One region of the Sporosarcina sp. Y352 genome, then DNA from elsewhere that is predicted to be linked to it. Evidence: a T-box and tRNA genes for the amino acid it is inferred to sense, from the RefSeq annotation. Region 1 holds a T-box; the other holds one or more tRNA genes.
The links. A T-box is a leader RNA that pairs with one kind of tRNA and senses whether it is charged. The one in region 1 lies ahead of ileS (isoleucine--tRNA ligase), so its partner is inferred to be a tRNA-Ile.
Positions count from the first base shown of each region.

Region 1 (12,881 bases):
TCTCGCGTTTTCATATCGGACTCTTGGTATAAATCAGGAGGACGCAAATTTTAAATCTCCTGCATTTATAAAAGAAGAGGATTACCGGGAAAATTTAATTAGTCAGCAGGAACGGAATAAGGAATTGACAGATGAAATCGCCGCCAAGCAGGAAGAGATACGTGAGTATGAACGTTCATTCTCTACAGGGGAGAAAAATCATGCCAATCTCGTGGAAGAAGCCAAAGATCTCCGCTTGCTGCTTGGCGTAATCCCTGCTGCCGGACAAGGTGTCAAAATTACCATGAAAGATGCCGATTACGATCCGGTTGAACAGAATCCGAATGATTATATTGTTCATGAAAGCCATATTCTTCGCGTTATTAATGAACTTAGGATTTCTGGAGCGCAAGGATTAGCGATAAATGGGCAAAGAATAACATCAAACTCTTATATCAAATGCACAGGACCAGTTATTACGGTGGACGGCAAGACATTTCCTGCACCATTCGTTATAGAAGCAATTGGGGATATGAATGTACTGGCATCCGCGCTCCATTTAAAAGGCGGTGTGATTGACAGTTTAATACGGGATAATATTGTGGTTACAACTGAACAATTAAAAGATATTCAACTATCGGCATTACTGGATGAAGGTTGAATAACGGTCTAGGAGGATCCGAAAGGAGGTTGGACGGATGAAGAAAATACATTGGAGATTTACTTTAATCCTGCTCCTAGTTGGATTCATGTCTGCCGTCCAATTCAATTCGTTGAAAAGTCCTGAAGAAAGGGATACGAGGGATATTTGGGCAATCCGTCAAGACTTGGCAGCTGAAAAGCAATTTCATTCTGAATTGCTGTCTGAAATTCGTGAATTGGACCAAACGATTATTACATACAAATCGTTGAACGATGAAAATACTGGAACAGCCTTAACCCAAACAGTGGACAAACTCTATCGTCAAGCGGGCGTCACGGACATTCAAGGTCCTGGCATTGTCATCAAGGTAAAGCCTTCACCGGAGAGTGTGGCATTTGGGATTCCGATAACGGGGATATCACCTGATTTGCTAACACGTTTTGTCAATGAGCTAAATAGGTTTAATGGGCTTACTTATGAAATAGATGGTAAGCGGTTTACGATATTGAGTTCAATCAGGGATATTAACGGTATGACAACTGTAAATGGACTAAATGTATCTACCCCCCCGTTTACCATTAAAATCATTTCCCCGACGTTTACGGAAAGTGAAAAGTTGTATAATTATTTATTGGCTTCGACCATTCATGATGACTTTTATATCGACGATTTAATCCTCGAGGTTGGGAAACCCGAAATGGATCTTGAGATACGAGGCTATCCAGACAGATTTGATAATCAATTTTTAGAAGAATTGCCGAAAGGGGAATGACTTATGTGGTTACCTATACTCGGTCTCATAATTGGAATTTCGCTTGGACTCTTGTCAGACATTCAAATTCCACAAATATATGATAATTATTTATCAATTGCAGTACTTGCCGCTTTAGATACGTTATTTGGAGGCATTAGGGCACATTTACAGCAAGTATACGATGACAAGGTGTTCGTATCGGGATTCTTCTTTAACATCGCTCTAGCGGCAGCACTGGCATTTCTAGGAGTGCACCTTGGAGTCGATCTGTACCTGGCAGCAATCTTTGCCTTCGGGGTCAGGTTATTCCAAAATATCGCCGTCATTAGAAGAATTTTACTTGTAAAGTGGACAGAACGAGGTAAGATTTCAAATACTAATGTATTGTAATGAAAGGGTTTGAACAAAGTATGTCGAAAATATTTAGACAATACGCTCCTGATACAATAGAATGGGAGTTAAGAGTTGATATGGGAGGTGCCAGCAATTGAGCCAATCAGAACTATATGTATCACTTGATATAGGTTCTTCATCGGTTAAAGTATTAATCGGAGAAGTAGATGGTGGATCCCTACATGTTATCGGAGTTGGTAATGTACAATCCGCGGGAATCCGAAAAGGAACAATTATCGATATAGATGCAACCGTTCAGACTATCCGAAAAGCTGTAGAACAGGCTGAAAGAATGATAGGAATGCAAATTCGTGAAGTCATACTTGGTATACCTGCAAATGGCGTACTATTACAGGATGTCAAAGGCGTTGTTGCAGTTAACTCGGAAAATCGTGAAATCACTGACGATGATCTGGATCGAGTCATGAAATCAGCACAAGTTATGTCTGTTCCACCTGAACGAGAAATTGTTAATATTATTCCAAAACAATTCATTGTTGACGATTATGATGAAATAACGGATCCACGTGGAATGATAGGCGTACGTTTGGAAATGGACGGCACGCTAATTACTACATCAAAAACATTGGTTCATAATATATTACGCTGTGTAGAACGTGCAGGACTTGTGATACGAGAAATTTACCTACAACCGCTTGCGGCTGGTACATTCGCATTAACGGATGATGAAAAAAACCATGGTACTGCTTACATTGATATTGGCGGCGGGTCTACGACAGTTTCGATTTTCGGTCAAAACAGATTCATGTCGACAGCTGTTATCCCTGTGGGTGGGGATCATATTACAAAGGATTTATCAATTATTTTAAAAACCCCAACCGAACAAGCAAGAAAAATTAAACACCAGTATGGACATGCATTCTCTGATGATGCATCTGATGATGAGTTGTTTGAAGTGCCTGTGATCGGTGCTGATTCAAAAGATCAATACAGTCAACGATACATATCTGAAATCATCGGTGTACGGCTTGAGGAACTTTTCGATCTCATCCTGGAAGAACTGTATCGGATGGGTGTAAGGGATCTACCCGGTGGTGTCGTGTTGACCGGTGGAATAACGAAAATGGATGGTTTACTTCAACTTGCCAGACATGTGCTGAAAACGAGAGTTCGAATTCATACACCTGAATACATCGGGGTTAGAGAACCGATGTATACGACAGCGGTTGGTCTTATCCGTTATGCGCATATGCAAGATTCTTATTTTGGCCATGTGCCAGATTCACCGACAGTAGAATCGGATAGTCATTCGGCGGCTCCTGTTAATAAGAAAAAATCGGCAGAACGCAGCAAAGAGAAGAAACCAGGATTAATGGATAAGGCTAAAAGAGTTTTCGATAATTTCTTCGAATAAGGGTATTAAATAATTGTATGTAATGGATTAGGAGGAGAAACGATGCTGGAATTTGACACGAATGTTGACGCGTTAGCCGTCATTAAAGTAATTGGTGTAGGTGGCGGTGGGAACAATGCTGTAAATAGAATGATTGAACATGGGGTACAGGGAGTCGAGTTTATTGCAGTAAACACAGATGCGCAAGCTTTGAATCTTTCTACTGCAGAAGTGAAGTTGCAAATTGGCGGTAAACTGACACGGGGACTTGGAGCAGGTGCAAATCCAGAAGTTGGTAAAAAAGCCGCTGAAGAAAGTAAAGAGCAGCTGGAAGAGGCATTGCGTGGAGCGGATATGGTCTTTGTCACTGCAGGTATGGGTGGAGGAACAGGAACGGGTGCTGCTCCGGTCATCGCACAAATCGCGAAGGATCTTGGTGCACTGACGGTCGGAGTCGTAACAAGACCATTTACATTTGAAGGTCGCAAACGCCAGACACAGGCAATCGGTGGTATTACGGCAATGAAAGAATCTGTCGATACGCTAATAGTCATTCCAAATGATAAGTTACTAGAAATCGTAGACAAAAATACACCTATGTTGGAAGCTTTCCGCGAGGCTGATAATGTACTTCGTCAAGGGGTACAAGGTATTTCTGATTTGATCGCTGTACCTGGACTTATTAACTTGGACTTTGCGGATGTTAAAACAATTATGTCCAATAAAGGTTCTGCTCTAATGGGAATCGGTATGTCAACGGGAGAAAATCGTGCGTCAGAAGCTGCGAAAAAGGCTATCTCGAGTCCTCTACTTGAAACTTCGATTGACGGTGCCAAAGGCGTACTTATGAATATCACAGGTGGCTCTAACCTGAGTTTGTTCGAAGTGCAGGAAGCTGCAGATATCGTAGCTTCAGCATCAGATGAAGATGTGAATATGATTTTCGGATCGGTCATCAATGATAACTTGAAAGACGAGATTATTGTGACAGTCATTGCAACTGGATTTACCGAAGAGCAACTAACGGTATCACGTCCGTCTAGAAGCGCTGGTTTCGGTGCAGGACGTCCACAGGCACGTGAACAACAACAACAACAACCTCCTGTACAACAACCGCCAACGCGGGAACGCAGGGAGGAAGCGCCACAGTTCCAACAACAGGAACCTCCACGCCAACCTCAAAATAATCATCAAGATGACGCGCTCGATATTCCGACTTTCTTACGTAATCGACGCAGATAATAATGAGAAATTAAAAGCTTACCAAAGATGCAATTGCATTTTTGGTAAGCTTTTTTGTGTGGAAATACTATAAACAATCCACAACTATTAGTTGTACAATATATGACGTTGGTGAAAGAAAATCCCCATCTCCACAAAACAGGAGAAAGGGATAAAATTTTACTTACGTCATTTTTTTATAAATGTAAATTGAACTAAAGAATCCTACTACACGCTGATTTCCGTTCCGAGCGGACGCGTTCCGTGGGGCGTGCGGACAAGTGCGGAAAGATGCAGTTCAATCTTTCCCTCCTCCTCGTCGCGAAAACCGTGCTCCAGCGGGGTCTCACCTGTCACGCTAATCCCACCGGAGTCGCCGCTCTGCACTCCAATCAGCTAAAAGTGTGAGGAACGTAAGTTCAATATAAATAAAAAACAAGTAAGATTCCTTGTAGCATTAAAGTCGACTAAAGCCATCATCCAGGAGGGAACTCACTTGTCATACACTAATATTTTAAATCCCTACTCGATATTCAAGACTCAAACATCACTTTTGAAGAAAAGTTCATAAAAGAAGGGACTTTTAAAGGAAAAGTATATAAAAATGTCCTTGGTAAATTGACATATAATCCTACACATTGCGAAGAGTGTGGTGTAGGAAACATTGACTAGACGGTTTATAAAAATGGGACTCAATTGTCTCGAATTACTATACCGATTACGGGTGTAAATCCAACCTATTTACTTTTGAAAAAGAACAATCCCTTGCAATAGACGTTAAAGATTGCACTCCGAAAACATCTTCCGTTCATAGAAAACATCTTTATTTACCCTTACAATACCGGAAGGATTGAAGGGATTAACAATAAAATTAAAGTATTGAATCGTGTCGCATATGCATACAGGAATCTCCAGAATTACAAAAACCGTATTATTTTACACTTAAGTTTAAACCATCTGATAAACATAGCGAACAAAAACGATCACGCTCTAAAGCAGCACAATCTAACTGTCGAGCATTTTATGGGATTGGGCAATTTATGTATACATATATCTAATTTTAAAGTGCAATTTTAGTTGCTTGGAGTGCAAGATGGCGACTCCGGCGGCTGAAGCCGTGCCCGCGGAAAGCGTCCATCTGGAACGGAAAGCAACGAGATATTTGGAAACCTATATAATAAAGGATTGCCGCAAAAAATCAGTTTTACTGACTTTCTGGACAGTCCGGCGACAAAAAAAATCAATTATAGGCGGCTAAAATACTTCACCAACGTCATTTGACAAAGAACCCAGTTATTCAGTAAACAACCATATGTACCGAAAACCGAAATCGAATTCTGTCGATTTCTTTTTTTTACTTAACCCTCGTTCCGACAAACATTTCATGGCATAGATGATATCGTTGTTTTCAGGGAGGGCGGTTTATGTACGGAGAACTCATTGTCGGAGTGAATATGCTGTTCAATTATGCTATCCTTTCATTCGCTAACAAAGCAGGAAACGTCCAAGCCGCTCGCAGAAGACTAGTGTTAGCCGCTTTTGTAGGTGCTTTGGCTGTCACCATCTTGCCATCTTCAATCGTCACTTTAATTTTTTCCTTTATTTGTATGACCTTCTGTGCATTTGGAAGAAACTTTGGCATTTGGAAAAAGTCCTCGGTTATGGTTTTAATCGGTGCAGTATTTGCGGGTGGTTTACTTACCGCTTTTCACTATCGCATCAACATGTTCAGTTCTTCAATAAACGTTCTAACTTATGCGATTGTGGCATATGTCTCCCTATACTTCATGAAAAAGAAGTGGCTAGATGTCAGAACTGCTCGCCATGTATCGGAGCTTCGTAAGTCATCCATATTGAACATATGGAATGCAAACATTGAAATTGATGTGTTTATCGATTCAGGGAACGGTTGTACTGAGCCGTTGTCCGGAGCTCCAGTTCACTTTGTATCATTTAAAGTGCTTGAAAGACATATTCCGAAAGATCTACTAGAACCGCTTCTTGCTTGGGATCCACAAAGTACACCCTCAATGTCTGCATTTCCGAAAGCTTATCAAAAACAAATACGGTTAATACGTTTGGTCACTCTTCAGGGACAGTCCTGGGCTGTCGGCTTCAAGTTCGATCGATGGGTGCTTGGTGATGAAGATACAATGCAACCAGGTTATATAGTCGTGACTAAAAATGACCGCCGTTATCCTGATGGTGCTGAGGCTATTTTGCACGTATCCGCAATGGATATATTAAATGGGGAAAGGGGAACTGCTTATGCTACATGAACTAAAGAAGTGGATGTCGGTTATTGCCAGTTTTTTTAAAAAGAAAAATGGCACATACTATATTGGAGGACACGAATCTCTTCCAAAGCCATTAACACGGGAAGAAGAAGCTGAAACAATCAAAGCATTCATGGAAGGCGATATGAACGCGCGTGATAGGCTTATAGAAAAAAACCTTCGCCTCGTTGTCTACATTGCACGTCGCTTTGATAACACCAACACACATATCGAGGATCTTATCAGCATCGGTGCGATCGGACTTATAAAAGCGATTGAAACATTTAAAACTGACAAAAATATCAAATTGGCTACTTACGCATCTCGTTGTATTGAAAACGAAATTTTAATGCATCTTCGTAAAACGAATAAGACGCGGTCAGAAATATCTTTTGATGAGCCACTCAATTCTGATGCGGACGGAAATGAATTGCTATTGTCGGATATACTCGGCACAGATGAGCACATTATCATTGATGACGTAGAAAAGAAAATAGAACGCCAACACATGATTGAAGCGATTACGAGCCTTGACGAACGGGAGCGCTATATTATGGAATGCCGATTTGGCTTGACGGGACAAGTGGAAATGACACAAAAAGAAGTTGCAGAACTGCTTGGGATTTCACAATCTTATATTTCCCGACTTGAAAAGAAAATAATCTCGGAATTACGTGAAAGTTTAAATCAACCCATTGCATAATGGTTGAAATTGGCGAAGCGGATTCCCGCATATTCTGGACAACTGCGGACAGACTATCTTGTACAGTCATCTACAGAATGCGGAGGAAAAGCGAATGGTACGTACTAGAGTAGAAATTTGTGGAATTGATACGTCCGAATTGCCATTACTAACAAATGATGTGATGAAAGCAACGTTTGTCAGGCTTCAAAGTGGAGATCATTCAGCAAGAGAAGAACTTGTTATTGGTAATTTGCGTCTTGTCCTTAGCTTAGTTCAGAGGTTCGCGTACAGGGGAGAACAGGCGGATGATTTATTTCAAGTCGGCTGCATTGGCTTACTTAAATCGATTGACAACTTTGATTTGAAACATAACGTCAGATTTTCAACTTACGCAGTCCCAATGATTATCGGAGAAATAAAAAGACATTTGCGTGACCATCATTCAATACGGGTATCAAGATCACTACGAGACATTGCATATAAGGCCATCAGAGCCAAAGAACAATTCATTAACGACAATCAAAGAGAACCGCGAATTTCAGATTTGTCAGAAGCAACCGGGATTCCTGCGGACGATATATTATTTGCACTAGACGCAATTCAAGATCCCATGTCACTTCATGAACCTATGAATGGAGACAGTGGGGATCCCGTGTTCATGATGGATCAGATACAAGACAAAACCGTGTCAGAAGAGCGGTGGTTGACATATGTATCTGTAAAAGAAACGGTATCATCAATGGATGAGAGGCAGCAATCCATCCTATCCAAACGATTTTATTTGGGACAGACGCAGACGGAAATTGCAAAAGAATTGGGCATTTCTCAAGCGCAAATATCAAGATTAGAGAAGAGTGCAGTTAAAACGATACGAGAAGGAATGGAACAAAATTGATAATAGTAACGCAATGCAGCGATTGCATTGCGTTATTTTTTTGTTCGTGTGCATATATTCAATCATAGGAGGGGTTTTGTGAAGTTTTCAGAAATGCAAAAAAAAGAGGTTATTGATGCAACTAAGGGTTCGTTCCTAGGTTTTGTTCAAGATGCCACAATTGATATTGTTACGGGAAAAGTCGAAACATTGCTTGTCGGAGGTGGAGATCGAAGCAGTTTTTTTGATGGAAAAGACAAAGATACTAAAAGTGTCAATCTAAAAGACATTACAACAATAGGAAAAGATATCGTACTTGTAGGTAAAAAGGTATCAGGAAAATGATTTATAATTGATATGTACGGGCTAGGTTGGTACAATGAAATACAAGATATATGAAAAGTAGTGATAATAATGGAAAACCTTCAAAGTCGGATAGAAGAAATTGAACAAATTATACAAATTACGTGTGATCGAGCAGGTCGAAAAAGGTCGGAAATAACGGTCGTTGCCGTCACAAAGGAAGTTTCGGTAGCAAGAACCTCTGAAATTTTGGAAACAGGTATTCAACATCTGGGTGAAAATCGTCCCGAAGTTCTTCTTGAGAAGCAGGTAACAATTCAAAATGATGCGATATGGCATTTTATTGGTAATGTTCAAAGTCGAAAAGTAAAAGATATCATAAACAAGATTGATTACCTACATTCAGTAGACAGACTTAGTTTACTAAAAGAGATTCAAAAGCGTGCAAACCATACAATCGAGTGTTTTATTCAAGTGAATGTCTCTGGTGAAACAACTAAATCTGGTGTCATGCCAGATGAGCTTGAAAGCTTCATTGATGAAGCTGCGGCTTTTGATAAAATCCGAATTATAGGCCTTATGACAATGGCTCCATTCACTGAGAATATGAATGCAATCCGTACAGTTTTCCGTTCATTAAGGGAACTCAGAGACAGCATCTCAGTTAAAGAACTGACACATGCACCTTGTACTCAACTATCAATGGGAATGTCGAACGATTTCACAGTCGCTATTGAAGAAGGGGCAACCCATGTTAGAATCGGTACCGCACTAGTCGGAGCAGAAAGCGGGGGAGAAACATGAGCATCAAAAACAAATTTGAGAAGTGGTTTTATCTGGAAGATGAAGAAAGCGACGTTAAAGAACAACCGATTCGTGAAGAACAGCGACCAGTACAAGAGCAACCTCGCAGAGTACCTGCCCGAAAACAAACAACTGGAGAACCACAGCAATCTGCTACGGTCGTCAGTTTGCAAAGTCTCCAGAAGTCTTCAAAAGTCGTTCTTATCGAACCACGTGTTTATGCAGAAGCCCAAGATATATCCGAACACTTGAAAAATAAACGCGCTGTTGTAGTGAATTTACAGCGAATCGAACGGGACCAGGGAATTCGAATTGTCGATTTCTTGAGCGGTACAGTTTATGCAATAGGTGGAGACATTCAACGGATTGGGACGGATATATTCCTATGCGTTCCTGAAAATGTAGAAGTTGATGGCGCAATCTCCGATTATTTTGAAAGATAGAAATTGAATGAGGTGTACGGAATAGAATGGCAGAGATCATAACATTACTTTATAGAGGTATAGCATGGCTAATTCAAATTTACTCAATACTACTTATTATATATATCCTTATGTCTTGGGTACCCGCTTCACGTGAAACTAAGTTTGGTAAAATGCTTGAAAAGATTGCAGAGCCATATTTAGGTTTTTTCAAAAAGTTCATTCCACCACTAGGTATGATTGATATTTCACCAATCGTAGGGTTATTCGCTTTGAGCTTAATCTCAAAGGGGATTTTTGAAGTGTATAAAATGATTATGTTATCCTCACTTATGTGAGGATTTTTCTATAAGGAGAGAAATAAATGGAAACAATATTGCAACACTTTAGAAAAGATGAACAACCTTTCATAGAAACCGCGATTGGCTGGATTCGTGAAGTGGAGGATACGTATTCACCTAAATTAACAGGATTCTTAGATCCAAGGCAGCTACGTATTGTTGAATCGCTCGCGGGAAGTTCTAGTTTAGTTGTCGGATCGAGTGGCGCATTTCCTGATGCGGAACGTAGAAGAGTTCTTATTTATCCTGATTATTTTGTACCGGAAATGGATGATTATCGTATCGCCATGTTCAATGTCAAATACGCTTCAAAGTTTCTGTCCCTAGATCATAAGGATATTCTTGGTTCGATGATGTCATTAGGCATTGATCGTTCGAAGTTTGGAGACATTCGAGTGGATAATGATGAGGTACAGTTTGCGGTTGTGGACGAGTTAAATGATTATATGACTGCGAACTTTATATCGATTGGAAAAGCGAAAGTGACGGTTGAAGAAAGTCGTAATTCTGAAGATTGGATAGACACGACAGATACATGGACAGAGGAAATGTATATTGTCAGCTCCTTAAGACTCGATGTTGTAACGGCGGCTCTATTGAATGTTGCACGCCCGAAAGCTGCTTCACTTATACATAGTGGAAAAGTGAAAGTGAACTGGGCTATACGTGATCAACCCACTTTTGAACTACAAGAATCGGATATGATATCAGTTAGAGGTTCAGGTCGTTTTAAAGTGATTGCAATTGAAGGAAGAACCCGCAAAGATAAAATCAGACTCGTCGTAGGGAAATTAGAATGAATTATTCTTCATTAACGGGCAGTATGCCTCCTACTCTAAGACTTAACCATCACGCGGCGTTCGTAATCTGAGTTCTTTTACAATCAATGGAATGATAATTCTCTGTTAATTGAAGTTTCACTTTATCAGACAATAGTTTAAAAAAAGAACTGTCATCTGATGTTCCAACATGTATAATAGAGAATGAATACGTTAAAAGGGAGATGCTTTAAATGGCTTTATCACCACTTGATATACATAATAAAGAGTTTGCAAGCAAGTTCCGTGGATATAATGAAGATGAGGTAAACGAATTCCTGGAACAAATCATGAAAGACTATGAAAACGTTCTTGCGGAAAACAAAACATTACAAGCCAGTTTACAACAATCAACGGAACAAGTTTCCCACTTTAACACAATTGAACAAACGCTTCATAAGTCAATTCTTATCGCCCAAGAAGCTGCGGAGGATGTACGACGTAACTCAATGAAAGAATCGAAATTGATAATCAAAGAAGCTGAAAAAAATGCGGATCGAATCGTTAATGAAGCACTTTCACGTGCACGTCAGATTTCTGTGGAAGTTGAAGATCTTAAAAAACAATCCAAGGTTTTCCGTGCGCGGTTTAAAATGCTTATTGAAGCGCAACTTGACCTTATCCAGTCAGATGACTGGGATGTTTTGCTAGAATATGAAATCGACGCAGAACGCTTAGAAATGGTTGCTGACCTAGATTCGTAAGTAAACTTGACTTTGGTCTTAATACACACATATAATTATATGCATATATTTAGAACAGGCGTTGAAGGAGAAAGTACTTTCCGAAATTGTGTACAGCGAGCCGGGGATGGTGGAAGCCCGGTCAACAATTTGGAAATGAAGATCACTCTTGAGCCGGATTATGGAATGATTTACGTAATCCCGGACACACCCCGTTATGGTGTCTGAGTGGTAGCAAATCTGTTTGCTGCAAGTAGGGTGGTAACGCGAGATTAATTCTTCGTCCCTTTTTAGGGGTGGGGATTTTTTTTGTTGCTCGGAAAATCATAAAATTTTTCGCCAGAGGATAATCTACGAAAGTCGTTGGTTAAACTTGGATTCTGGGTACTCTGCGCTTTTTAAATGTGCGAACTGATTACGCTTTTCAATTTTAAAGGAGGAAAACAATATGGAATATAAAGATACACTTCTTATGCCAAAAACAGAGTTCCCAATGCGAGGAAACTTACCTAACAAAGAGCCTTTAATGCAAGAGAAATGGGCAGAGATGGACATCTATAAAAAAGTACAACAACGAACTGAGGGGCGCCCGTTTTTTGTTTTACATGACGGTCCTCCATATGCAAATGGCGATCTCCATATGGGCCATGCTTTGAACAAAGTGTTGAAGGACATGATTGTCCGCCACAAGTCAATGTCAGGATTCCATGCTCCATACGTTCCAGGTTGGGATACACATGGACTACCGATTGAGCAGGCATTAGTTAACAAAGGTGTAAAGAGAAAAGAAATGACTGTAGCTGAATTCCGCAAGATGTGTGAAGAATATGCACTTAGTCAGATTGACAGCCAACGTAGCCAGTTTAAACGGATTGGTGTAAGGGGCGATTGGGATAACCCATATATCACGCTGAAGCCATCATTTGAAGCACGTCAAATTCAAGTTTTTGGAGAAATGGCGAAAAAAGGTTATATCTATAAAGGACTAAAACCGGTTTACTGGTCTCCTTCGAGTGAATCTGCACTAGCTGAAGCAGAAATCGAATACCAAGACAAGAAATCTCCATCTATTTATGTTAGTTTCCCTGTTAAAGATGGACTTGGTGTGATTGATGAAGATGTTAATTTCTTAATCTGGACGACGACTCCGTGGACGATTCCTGCAAACCTGGGAATTTCTGTCCATCCTGAATTTATATACGTCATTGTTAAAACAGGAGAAGGAAAATTCCTAATCGCTAAAGACTTACTTACATTTGTAGCTGAAGAGCTCGGATGGGAAGATTATGCGGTTGAACGTGAACTAAAAGGTACTGAGCTAGACCGTGTCA
Region 1 is NZ_JBXCJE010000002.1:267,934-280,814, forward strand. Features, by position in the region: gene AC1TO6_RS04245 (DUF881 domain-containing protein) at 1-640, shown strand, start outside; gene AC1TO6_RS04250 (DUF881 domain-containing protein) at 678-1,394, shown strand; gene AC1TO6_RS04255 (small basic family protein) at 1,398-1,766, shown strand; gene ftsA (cell division protein FtsA) at 1,864-3,144, shown strand; gene ftsZ (cell division protein FtsZ) at 3,187-4,365, shown strand; partial or broken gene AC1TO6_RS04270 (transposase) at 5,134-5,283, shown strand; gene AC1TO6_RS04275 (sigma-E processing peptidase SpoIIGA) at 5,769-6,623, shown strand; gene sigE (RNA polymerase sporulation sigma factor SigE) at 6,613-7,323, shown strand; gene sigG (RNA polymerase sporulation sigma factor SigG) at 7,418-8,200, shown strand; gene AC1TO6_RS04290 (PRC-barrel domain-containing protein) at 8,279-8,524, shown strand; gene AC1TO6_RS04295 (YggS family pyridoxal phosphate-dependent enzyme) at 8,594-9,286, shown strand; gene AC1TO6_RS04300 (cell division protein SepF) at 9,283-9,729, shown strand; gene AC1TO6_RS04305 (YggT family protein) at 9,756-10,046, shown strand; gene AC1TO6_RS04310 (YlmH family RNA-binding protein) at 10,073-10,849, shown strand; gene AC1TO6_RS04315 (DivIVA domain-containing protein) at 11,062-11,571, shown strand; T-box leader at 11,624-11,841, shown strand; gene ileS (isoleucine--tRNA ligase) at 11,999-12,881, shown strand, end outside.

Region 2 (8,455 bases), on a different contig from region 1:
TCAGGAGATAGATTATCCCATAAAACTGGATTATCACGGTGTTTTTCGTATTTTTGAAGCAACATTGCCAGGTCCTGTTTAAGCTCTTCTTCATCCAAAATGCTGGCTATACCATATGCATGTACAGCTTGATAGTTCCATGTCGGAACATTTTCCTTTTCATACCAGGAAGAAGAGATATAAGCATGTGGTCCTTGAAACATAACCAGTACATCTTCACAGGTTTCGAGTGTTCTCCACTGAGGATTCCCATAAGCCATATGTCCTGTTATATAGTAAGTATCTCCTTCCTTCATTAACTGCAATGGCAAATGAGTGGAAATTGGTTTTCCTTGTTCTGTTGTGACAATCGTGCCAAAAGAGTTATTTTGAATAAAATCCCAAATTTTATCAGCATCTTTGACTTTGAAATATTTAGGAATATACATAGTAAACCCCTTTCAAAACAGTTATGTGATCGTATTGATCATTATAAAGTCCACTTGTTCTTCATTACCCATATAAAAAGAGTGGGCTCCAGTTTGAACAAACCCCCTTTTTTTATTAAAAGCAATAGCCTTTTCATTTTTTTCCCATACACCTAGCCAGATTTTATTTATCTTACATTCTATCGCAATTTCCATCGCTTTATTTAGAAGGCACTTACCAAGCCCATGATTTTGAAATTTGCTCCTAATATAAATCCTCTCAATTTCAAGTGATCCAACGTCCATTTCTTCCGACTGAGCATTATCGGTGTTGACCTTCAAATATCCAGCGACTTCATTATTAAAACAACAAAAATAGAAGTGCGAAGAAGGATTGGATAATTCTTTTCTAATTGTTTTAAGTTAAATGCTCTTTCAAAATAAGCATTCATATTTTCTGGTGCATTTTGATGCTTAAATGTCTCAATAAATGTTTCTTGACTAATTTCTTGAAGTTCGCGTGAATCTTCAAGTATACACTTTTTTATATTTATACCCATTTGAATATATCTGACGTCAACGAGCGTATTTTTGCCGTTTGGCGACTGAACTAAAATTATCAAGACCTAATTTTAAAAAAGATAGAACCCTTTCTTCTTTTACTAAAGCATCCGTTAGCACAATAAGTAAAGAGGATTTTATTTAAAAATTGCGCTTAATGGAAGATACTTTAATCTTCATGATTTTATAGTCATGGCAAGTCGCATCACCAACCGTACAGGAGTCGAGGGGTTTTCCATTTGATTGACATCTCCAATAAAAAACATGTCACTTTCGGGATAGTAAAATGCAAAGGAACCTGTTGAACCAGAATGACCAATTAACTCACCTTTTCCCATAAAAATTGTTGCAAGACCATTTAGTGGAACTCTCATATATCCTGAACCGTAATGAATTGGAAGCATAGAAGCCTGCAATCTGTTGTTTACTTTTAGTTCATGAAAAACAGTATTATTAAATAGATTTCCTTTAAAAAAAGCCTTGATAAATACCATTAATTCACGAGCCGTGGAAACACAACCGCCACTTGCGCGAACGCTCCTAAGTAATTTTGGACGGTATAAGGCAGTGTCCTTATAATACACATACGGGATAAAATCATCCTCATCTTTCGGAAGATAAGTACTTTTAAGTTCTAATGGATCAAAAATTAATTGTCTATACACATCTTCCAATGTTGAATTAGTAACTATTTCAATTATTTTTCCGAGAATTTCAAAGTTTATATTTGCGTAATGAGCTCTTTTTCCCATATCTGGTGCAAAGTGTGGTTTAATTTCCTTCGTCTTTAATAGGGTTTCATTAAAATCAATTTGCACATCCTTATAAAGGATAGCACGTTTTTTCGACTTATTGCTCCCCTCCTCAATCACATCCCTCAATCCACTTGTATGAAACAATAAGTTCGAAATTGTAAGTCTATTAGAATACTCTCGGCCTTTGTATACGTGAAGGTTCTTTAATGTGTCTTTTTTTAAATATCTTGTTATTTCATCATCCAGTGACAGTTTTCCCTGCTCTCTCAATATATAAATACAAGTGGTTGTGAACAGCTTTGTGATACTTGCAATAAAGAATGGCGTATCTATATTCTTCCCCCCGTACCCAAAGCTGTATGAAACATCTCCATTGGAATTTTCTACGAGAAGAACAGATTCATGTATTTGCTTTTTTTTTGTAAGGTTTCCGAAAATTTTTCGGACTTTTTGTTTTTGAATTTCGATATGCTTACCTCCCCCATGTTAATCATTATAATAACGATTTTGACTGAAACCTTATTAGTTAATCCAATTTATTAGTAAATGGACGTAACTTTTCTGATACTTTTACATAAATAAGGAGTAAATCAACATTAGTATATTCATAGCAATATGTGCAAACATATGTGCAAGCATGGCAAGTTCTAGATTGTGCTTCCAATAAATCCAGCCAAAGAAGAAACCAGGTAAACCATTTAGGAGAATCATTCGGAACCAAATGAATGGTGTCATTTCTATATTACTTGCGGTTATGCCATAGTGACCTAATGCAAATAATAATGCGCTAATGAATATGGCAACGATAAAGACCCAGTTAGAAGGTTTTGCCGATTTTCGATCAAATAGTTTCCAAAAAATAAAGACTAACAAGCTCATTAACCCAAAACGCGTTAGTAGTTCTTCAAGAATTCCTCCGTAGAGTAAAGCTGTTATAAATTCTAACGTACTATAAGGTCGTAATAGTTCTATTAAACCATCTGGTAAGAACGGTCGGAAAAGATAATCGAAACCTCTCAAAACGACCGCTGCAATCAAACCGAGTATGATAGCTAGTTTAATCCCTTTTATCCACTCTGATTTTGGCTTTTCTCTAGCGTGAGGGTGAATAATCACAGATTTTAAACCCACTTTATGAGCAATGAAAAATCCAATGACAAGAAAAATTATAAATAAAACAAAATTTGGTATGACGGAGAGTAAGGCTAACATTTCAGGCGGTCCTGAGAACCCCGTCATTTCGCTCAATTGCTCTAATTGGGTCCGATTTGTCGATAGTACAAAAAGAATGGAGAAAAAAATTGCAATGATTCCAACCAAGAGATAAATGAATAATCCTTTAACACTTTTTTGCTTTATCATAGCTAACCTCCTTGATTTTAGTTTAAAGGTCATTAAATTATGAATTTTTGTTTTCTCTGTTAACGATAGAAAACATCTTCGTCGAAGACAAGATATTCTACAAGTTTAGTTATCGTATTGTTAAAGATGTCATCTAATAGCAACAATCTCTCAGAAAACAGCTTAGAATTAATTGTAAGACAAGAATTGGCGCAATCACTCCCCATGGGATTCCATTTAACAGTTCATTCATTTTTCCTCCTCCAAATTGTTTACTTACCCTTAATACGATTACGTTCGTCTAATCGTTCACTCACGAAAAAATAAATAAAAAAATCTCAGGAATTTGTTCCTGAGATTTTTCTTTTAAATTTTTTTCTTACAAAAATAAGATAGATAATAAGATACGTTGGAAATTGAATAAGGCCTAAAAAGCCCCATAGCCAAGCATTGTGTCCCCTCATCTGTGCATCCCAAAACATCCATGAGCTCTGGCAAATCAGAATGAATGCAATCACTACCAATAACCAAAGCGGTGTGCTACTTAGTTCGTTTAAGTTCATTCATTACTGACCTTCTTTCTAGTTTTGTTAAGAGCTAAGGGCAATAAGATAATCCCCACAAGCTGAAAATATAGAAAAAGAATTGGCTGACGATAAACGACAGCAATCACAACCGAAAGCACAAATACTGCAACAGACATAAACGTGAGGAGGTCTTTCCATTGTTTTTTTCGTATTCTTTTTTTCTCTAATTCAACATTCTGTTGAAACCATTGTAAGTGTGGAGTAGATACTGGATTCCATTGATCCAGTTTTTCTAAACCATCTATTAATTGCTTAACCGTTAATTCATCTTCATCATCCAACATAGATTTACTATTTTTAGAATCATACTCCTTCAAGTTCAGCCAACTCCTTTCGTATACTTTTTAGACCATTTGAAACTCGAGATTTTACTGTTCCTTCTGCAATACCCATCATTTTCCCAATTTCCTTATATGAATATCCGTAATAATGCTTTAACAAGATTGGCATACGTATTTCTTCATTAATTTGAGCAAGTACATCAAGTACATCAGTCCATTCTTCGTTCATATTGGCTGCAATCCATTTCATTTTTCGGAGAGCTTGTTCCTGCTCTAGCCAGTTTATCTCCCGCTTCTTTCTACGCTGTTGATCGATAAAAAGGTTTGTTGCGATTGTTATGAGCCATGAGGAAAACTTGGATTCACCATTATACAGTTGGATTTTTTCAATACACTTCATCATAGTCTCTTGTGTTAAATCTTCTGCGATTTGTGGATGAAGGGTAGCTTTCATTAAATACTTAAATAGGAACGAATAATTCTGTTGTAACAGTTTCGAAAGAGCCAATGTATCTCCTATTTTCGCCTTTCGAATTAAATCCTTTTCATCCATGAGATCTACTCCAGACAATAATAATCTATATGTAATACGACTAACTGGGGAAAATCGTTCATTTTCAAAATAAAGAATCACAACAAAAACATTTAGCCACCTATTAGTATTTATGATTAAGCCAAGAACACACGTGACTTCAGTCGTGGGATGAATTGGCTTTCCTTTTTTGTTCTAAAGTAACATCACTGGGCAAACCTATGTTCCATTTGGTAGAATATTCTTAAGGAAGGCAGGTGACAAACTATGGTGCCGAATAAAGAATATCGAACTTTTCAAATCAATATTAAAAATGGTCATAAAATGTATACTTATTTCGATGAACTTTGTCTAAATAGTAATAAACTATATAACACGACAAATTTCTTTATCAGGCAGGTATACACTGCTTTAAATAATGTAGGTGTGTTACAGCCTTTACAAATAGAAGTAATGAACACAATTCGTGACAATATTGATAAAATGAATGCAAATCAACAAGGAGCATTTAGCAAAAAATTAGAAAAAGAACAAATGAAACCGAAAGACGAACAAAAAGAAATAAAGGAAAACCTATTTGAGTTACCTTCAAAAGAAAAATCCTTCTTAGGTTACAATTTTCTTGATTGTCTATTTAAAACAATTAAACAAACAGACTATTATTCATTGCCAGGTCAGATAAATCAACAAGTTCTTAGAAATGTTGTACAAAATTGGACTAGTTTTTTCGCAAGTTTGAAAGACTTCAAAAAGAACCCAGGAAAATATACAGGAAGACCTTCTATTCCTGGTTACCTACCTAAAGGAAGCAGGAAAGAATCAACTCTTTCGAATCAGATTTGCAAAAATAAAGACGGTAAATTCCTGAGCTTTCCAAAAACCAAAAGTAAAATAAATATTGGTAAGTTAGCAAATTTCAACGGTAAGTTTTAACAAGTGAGAATCATACCCAAGCACAATTGTTTTACTGTTGAATTAGTGTTTTTAATCGAGAGGAAAAAACAAGTATCCTTCAAATTGGAGCGATGCATGAGTATCGATTTAGGTCTTGATAACATTGCAGCGCTAGTTTTTAATACAGAGCACGTTCCAGTCCTTTTTAAAGGCGGTAAAGTTAAATCCATCAACCAATGGTACAACAAAATGCGCGCTTACTACTACGCGGCTCTTCGTAACGGGAAGAAATCAAAAGAAGGAAACTTCCAGTCTGAAAAATTAGTGAAATTAGATTTCGCAAGACATAGACAAATCAAAGACTTTTTCCATAAAGTTAGTTTCAATATCGTGAAAATAGCCGTGGAAAGAAACATTGATGCAATTGTTATTGGCAAGAATGTGGGTTGGAAACAAAAAATAGAATTAGGGAAAAGAAACAATCAAAACTTTGTCCAAGTGCCACACTCATTGCTAATAGAATTAATTACTTACAAAGCAAATGCCGAGGGTATTTCGGTGATTGTAACTGAAGAAAGTTACACATCACAGGCTAGTTTTCTAGATGATGACATTATTCCAACCTACAAATCGGGGAATAATGTCAAACAAATATTCAGTGGAAAAAGATTAAAACGCGGTATTTACCGTACTAAAAATACTTTTTTAATAAATGCGGATGTTAATGGTGCAGCAAACATCCTAAGAAAAGTAGTGCCGAAAGCATTCGCTAACGGTATAGCGGCTGTGTGTTCCCAGCCTCAAGTGGTCAATGTGCGATAGCACCAACCCTGAAACCCGTGACTTCAGTCGTGGGAGGTTCATTAAGTTTACTTGAAAGTTATATATTTGACTAAAAACCAAGGTATTGTTGCTCATTCAACGAGTTCAGAGTACTTTTTTAATTACTATAGTATTATCAAACTACTTACATGATTTGTTTAAGTATGTCTTCTTTAACTAACTAACTTGATTAATTTTTTCATTGCATTTAAACCGCATAAAGAAGTCCTCCTTGTTTGATGATGGGTCAATGGTCGTTGACACCCTCATCATACTAGAGGGCTTTTTTTCTTTCAAGACCCCGAATATCCTTCAAACAGGAATGCTGCCCCGTTAGTGCAACATTATAAATACTAAAGCAATTAGACAAATTGGGAATCCGACAATTAACATTTCAGCGACAAGATAAAAAACACTCATGAATCTCCCACGACTGAATTTTGTATTTTAAATAAGTAGATAAACGTATTTATACATAGTGATTGCTAAGTAAATGCGTTTTAAAATAACCCTATATTCATATTTCAATAGATCCTCTTCCAACTCCCTTCAATACCTTTTTGAATGCAAAAAACCGACATCTCCTGAATAGGAAAAATCGGTTTTAATATAAATCACTCAAAATGCGTAAGTATCTCTTCTGGTATGCCAAAACATTTTTCGGGCGTGTCTCGAAGCAAACGAAAAGCAGCTTTACTAGTTCTCAATGAACTAGTAAAGCTGCTTTTTATTATGACCCCTACGGGATTCGAACCCGTGATACCGCCGTGAAAGGGCGGTGTCTTAACCGCTTGACCAAGGGGCCAAAGAATATGGCGGAGAAGGAGGGATTCGAACCCTCGCACCGCTTTCGCGATCTATGCCCTTAGCAGGGGCACCTCTTGAGCCGCTTGAGTACTTCCCCAAAAAAATGGCTCCGCAGGTAGGACTCGAACCTACGACCGATCGGTTAACAGCCGATTGCTCTACCACTGAGCTACTGCGGAATGGTGGGCCTAAGTGGACTCGAACCACCGACCTCACGCTTATCAGGCGTGCGCTCTAACCAGCTGAGCTATAGGCCCTCTTTGAAGCGAGTGAAGGGAATCGAACCCTCATCATCAGCTTGGAAGGCTGAGGTTTTACCACTAAACTACACTCGCATAATTATGGTGGCTCAGGACGGAATCGAACCGCCGACACAAGGATTTTCAGTCCTTTGCTCTACCGACTGAGCTACTGAGCCACATATTCGGTTTACAGTAAGCTCTCACTTTTCTTAAACCCTATGATAATACTAATAAAAATGGCGGTCCCGACCGGGATCGAACCGGCGATCTCCTGCGTGACAGGCAGGCATGTTAACCGCTACACCACGGGACCATTTGGTTGCGGGGGCAGGATTTGAACCTGCGACCTTCGGATTATGAGCCCGACGAGATACCACTTCTCCACCCCGCGACAACAATATGAGTAACTATTCAAATGCATTTCACCACTTAGTGATAATGGAGGAGGTAGAGGGATTCGAACCCCCGCGGGATTTGACTCCCCTGTCGGTTTTCAAGACCGATCCCTTCAGCCGAGCTTGGGTATACCTCCGTGATTATATAAAGTATTGGTGGACTCTGCAGGACTGGAACCTGCGACCAGACGGTTATGAGCCGTATGCTCTAACGAACTGAGCTAAAGGTCCCTTAAGATGGCGGCAGAGGGGATCGAACCCCCGACCTCACGGGTATGAACCGTACGCTCTAGCCAGCTGAGCTACGCCGCCAGGATAATATATATAGTTTTTGTAATTGGTGGAGCCTAGCGGGATCGAACCGCTGACCTCCTGCGTGCAAGGCAGGCGCTCTCCCAGCTGAGCTAAGGCCCCAATGTAAGGGTTAATTAATTAAGTAACAACTCTACTTAAGATGATAGCTTATTTAAGCGGTGGAACTGCTTAAAATGGTAACTTCTTTAAGCGATAGAACTGCTTAAAAAGTTTAATGGTCGGGAAGACAGGATTCGAACCTACGACCCCTTGGTCCCAAACCAAGTGCTCTACCAAGCTGAGCTACGTCCCGATAATATATAAATTGATAAAAAATAATGGTGCGCCCGGCAGAAGTCGAATCCACAACCTCCTGATCCGTAGTCAGGTGCTCTATCCAATTGAGCTACGAGCGCATATAAGTATAATTAAGTATCTATGCCGAGAACCGGTAGTCATGACCGCAGGAATTTAAGTCCTGTATGTCTGCCAGTTTCGCATTATAAGTGCGGGTAAAGGGAGTCGAACCCCCACGCC
Region 2 is NZ_JBXCJE010000021.1:60-8,514, reverse strand. Features, by position in the region: gene AC1TO6_RS20210 (FMN-binding negative transcriptional regulator) at 1-428, opposite strand, end outside; partial or broken gene paiA (spermidine/spermine N(1)-acetyltransferase) at 450-967, opposite strand; gene AC1TO6_RS20200 (serine hydrolase domain-containing protein) at 1,145-2,131, opposite strand; gene AC1TO6_RS20195 (CPBP family intramembrane glutamic endopeptidase) at 2,294-3,085, opposite strand; gene AC1TO6_RS20190 (YxlC family protein) at 3,624-3,968, opposite strand; gene sigY (RNA polymerase sigma factor SigY) at 3,955-4,485, opposite strand; partial or broken gene AC1TO6_RS20180 (RNA-guided endonuclease InsQ/TnpB family protein) at 4,732-6,180, shown strand; tRNA gene AC1TO6_RS20175 (tRNA-Glu) at 6,914-6,985, opposite strand; tRNA gene AC1TO6_RS20170 (tRNA-Ser) at 6,994-7,084, opposite strand; tRNA gene AC1TO6_RS20165 (tRNA-Asn) at 7,092-7,166, opposite strand; tRNA gene AC1TO6_RS20160 (tRNA-Ile) at 7,168-7,244, opposite strand; tRNA gene AC1TO6_RS20155 (tRNA-Gly) at 7,252-7,322, opposite strand; tRNA gene AC1TO6_RS20150 (tRNA-Phe) at 7,330-7,405, opposite strand; tRNA gene AC1TO6_RS20145 (tRNA-Asp) at 7,467-7,542, opposite strand; tRNA gene AC1TO6_RS20140 (tRNA-Met) at 7,546-7,620, opposite strand; tRNA gene AC1TO6_RS20135 (tRNA-Ser) at 7,669-7,761, opposite strand; tRNA gene AC1TO6_RS20130 (tRNA-Ile) at 7,779-7,855, opposite strand; tRNA gene AC1TO6_RS20125 (tRNA-Met) at 7,863-7,936, opposite strand; tRNA gene AC1TO6_RS20120 (tRNA-Ala) at 7,963-8,038, opposite strand; tRNA gene AC1TO6_RS20115 (tRNA-Pro) at 8,155-8,231, opposite strand; tRNA gene AC1TO6_RS20110 (tRNA-Arg) at 8,258-8,334, opposite strand; tRNA gene AC1TO6_RS20105 (tRNA-Leu) at 8,426-8,455, opposite strand, start outside.
Region 2: it has a tRNA-Ile gene. The T-box ahead of ileS (isoleucine--tRNA ligase) is inferred to sense a tRNA for this amino acid. The anticodon was not compared.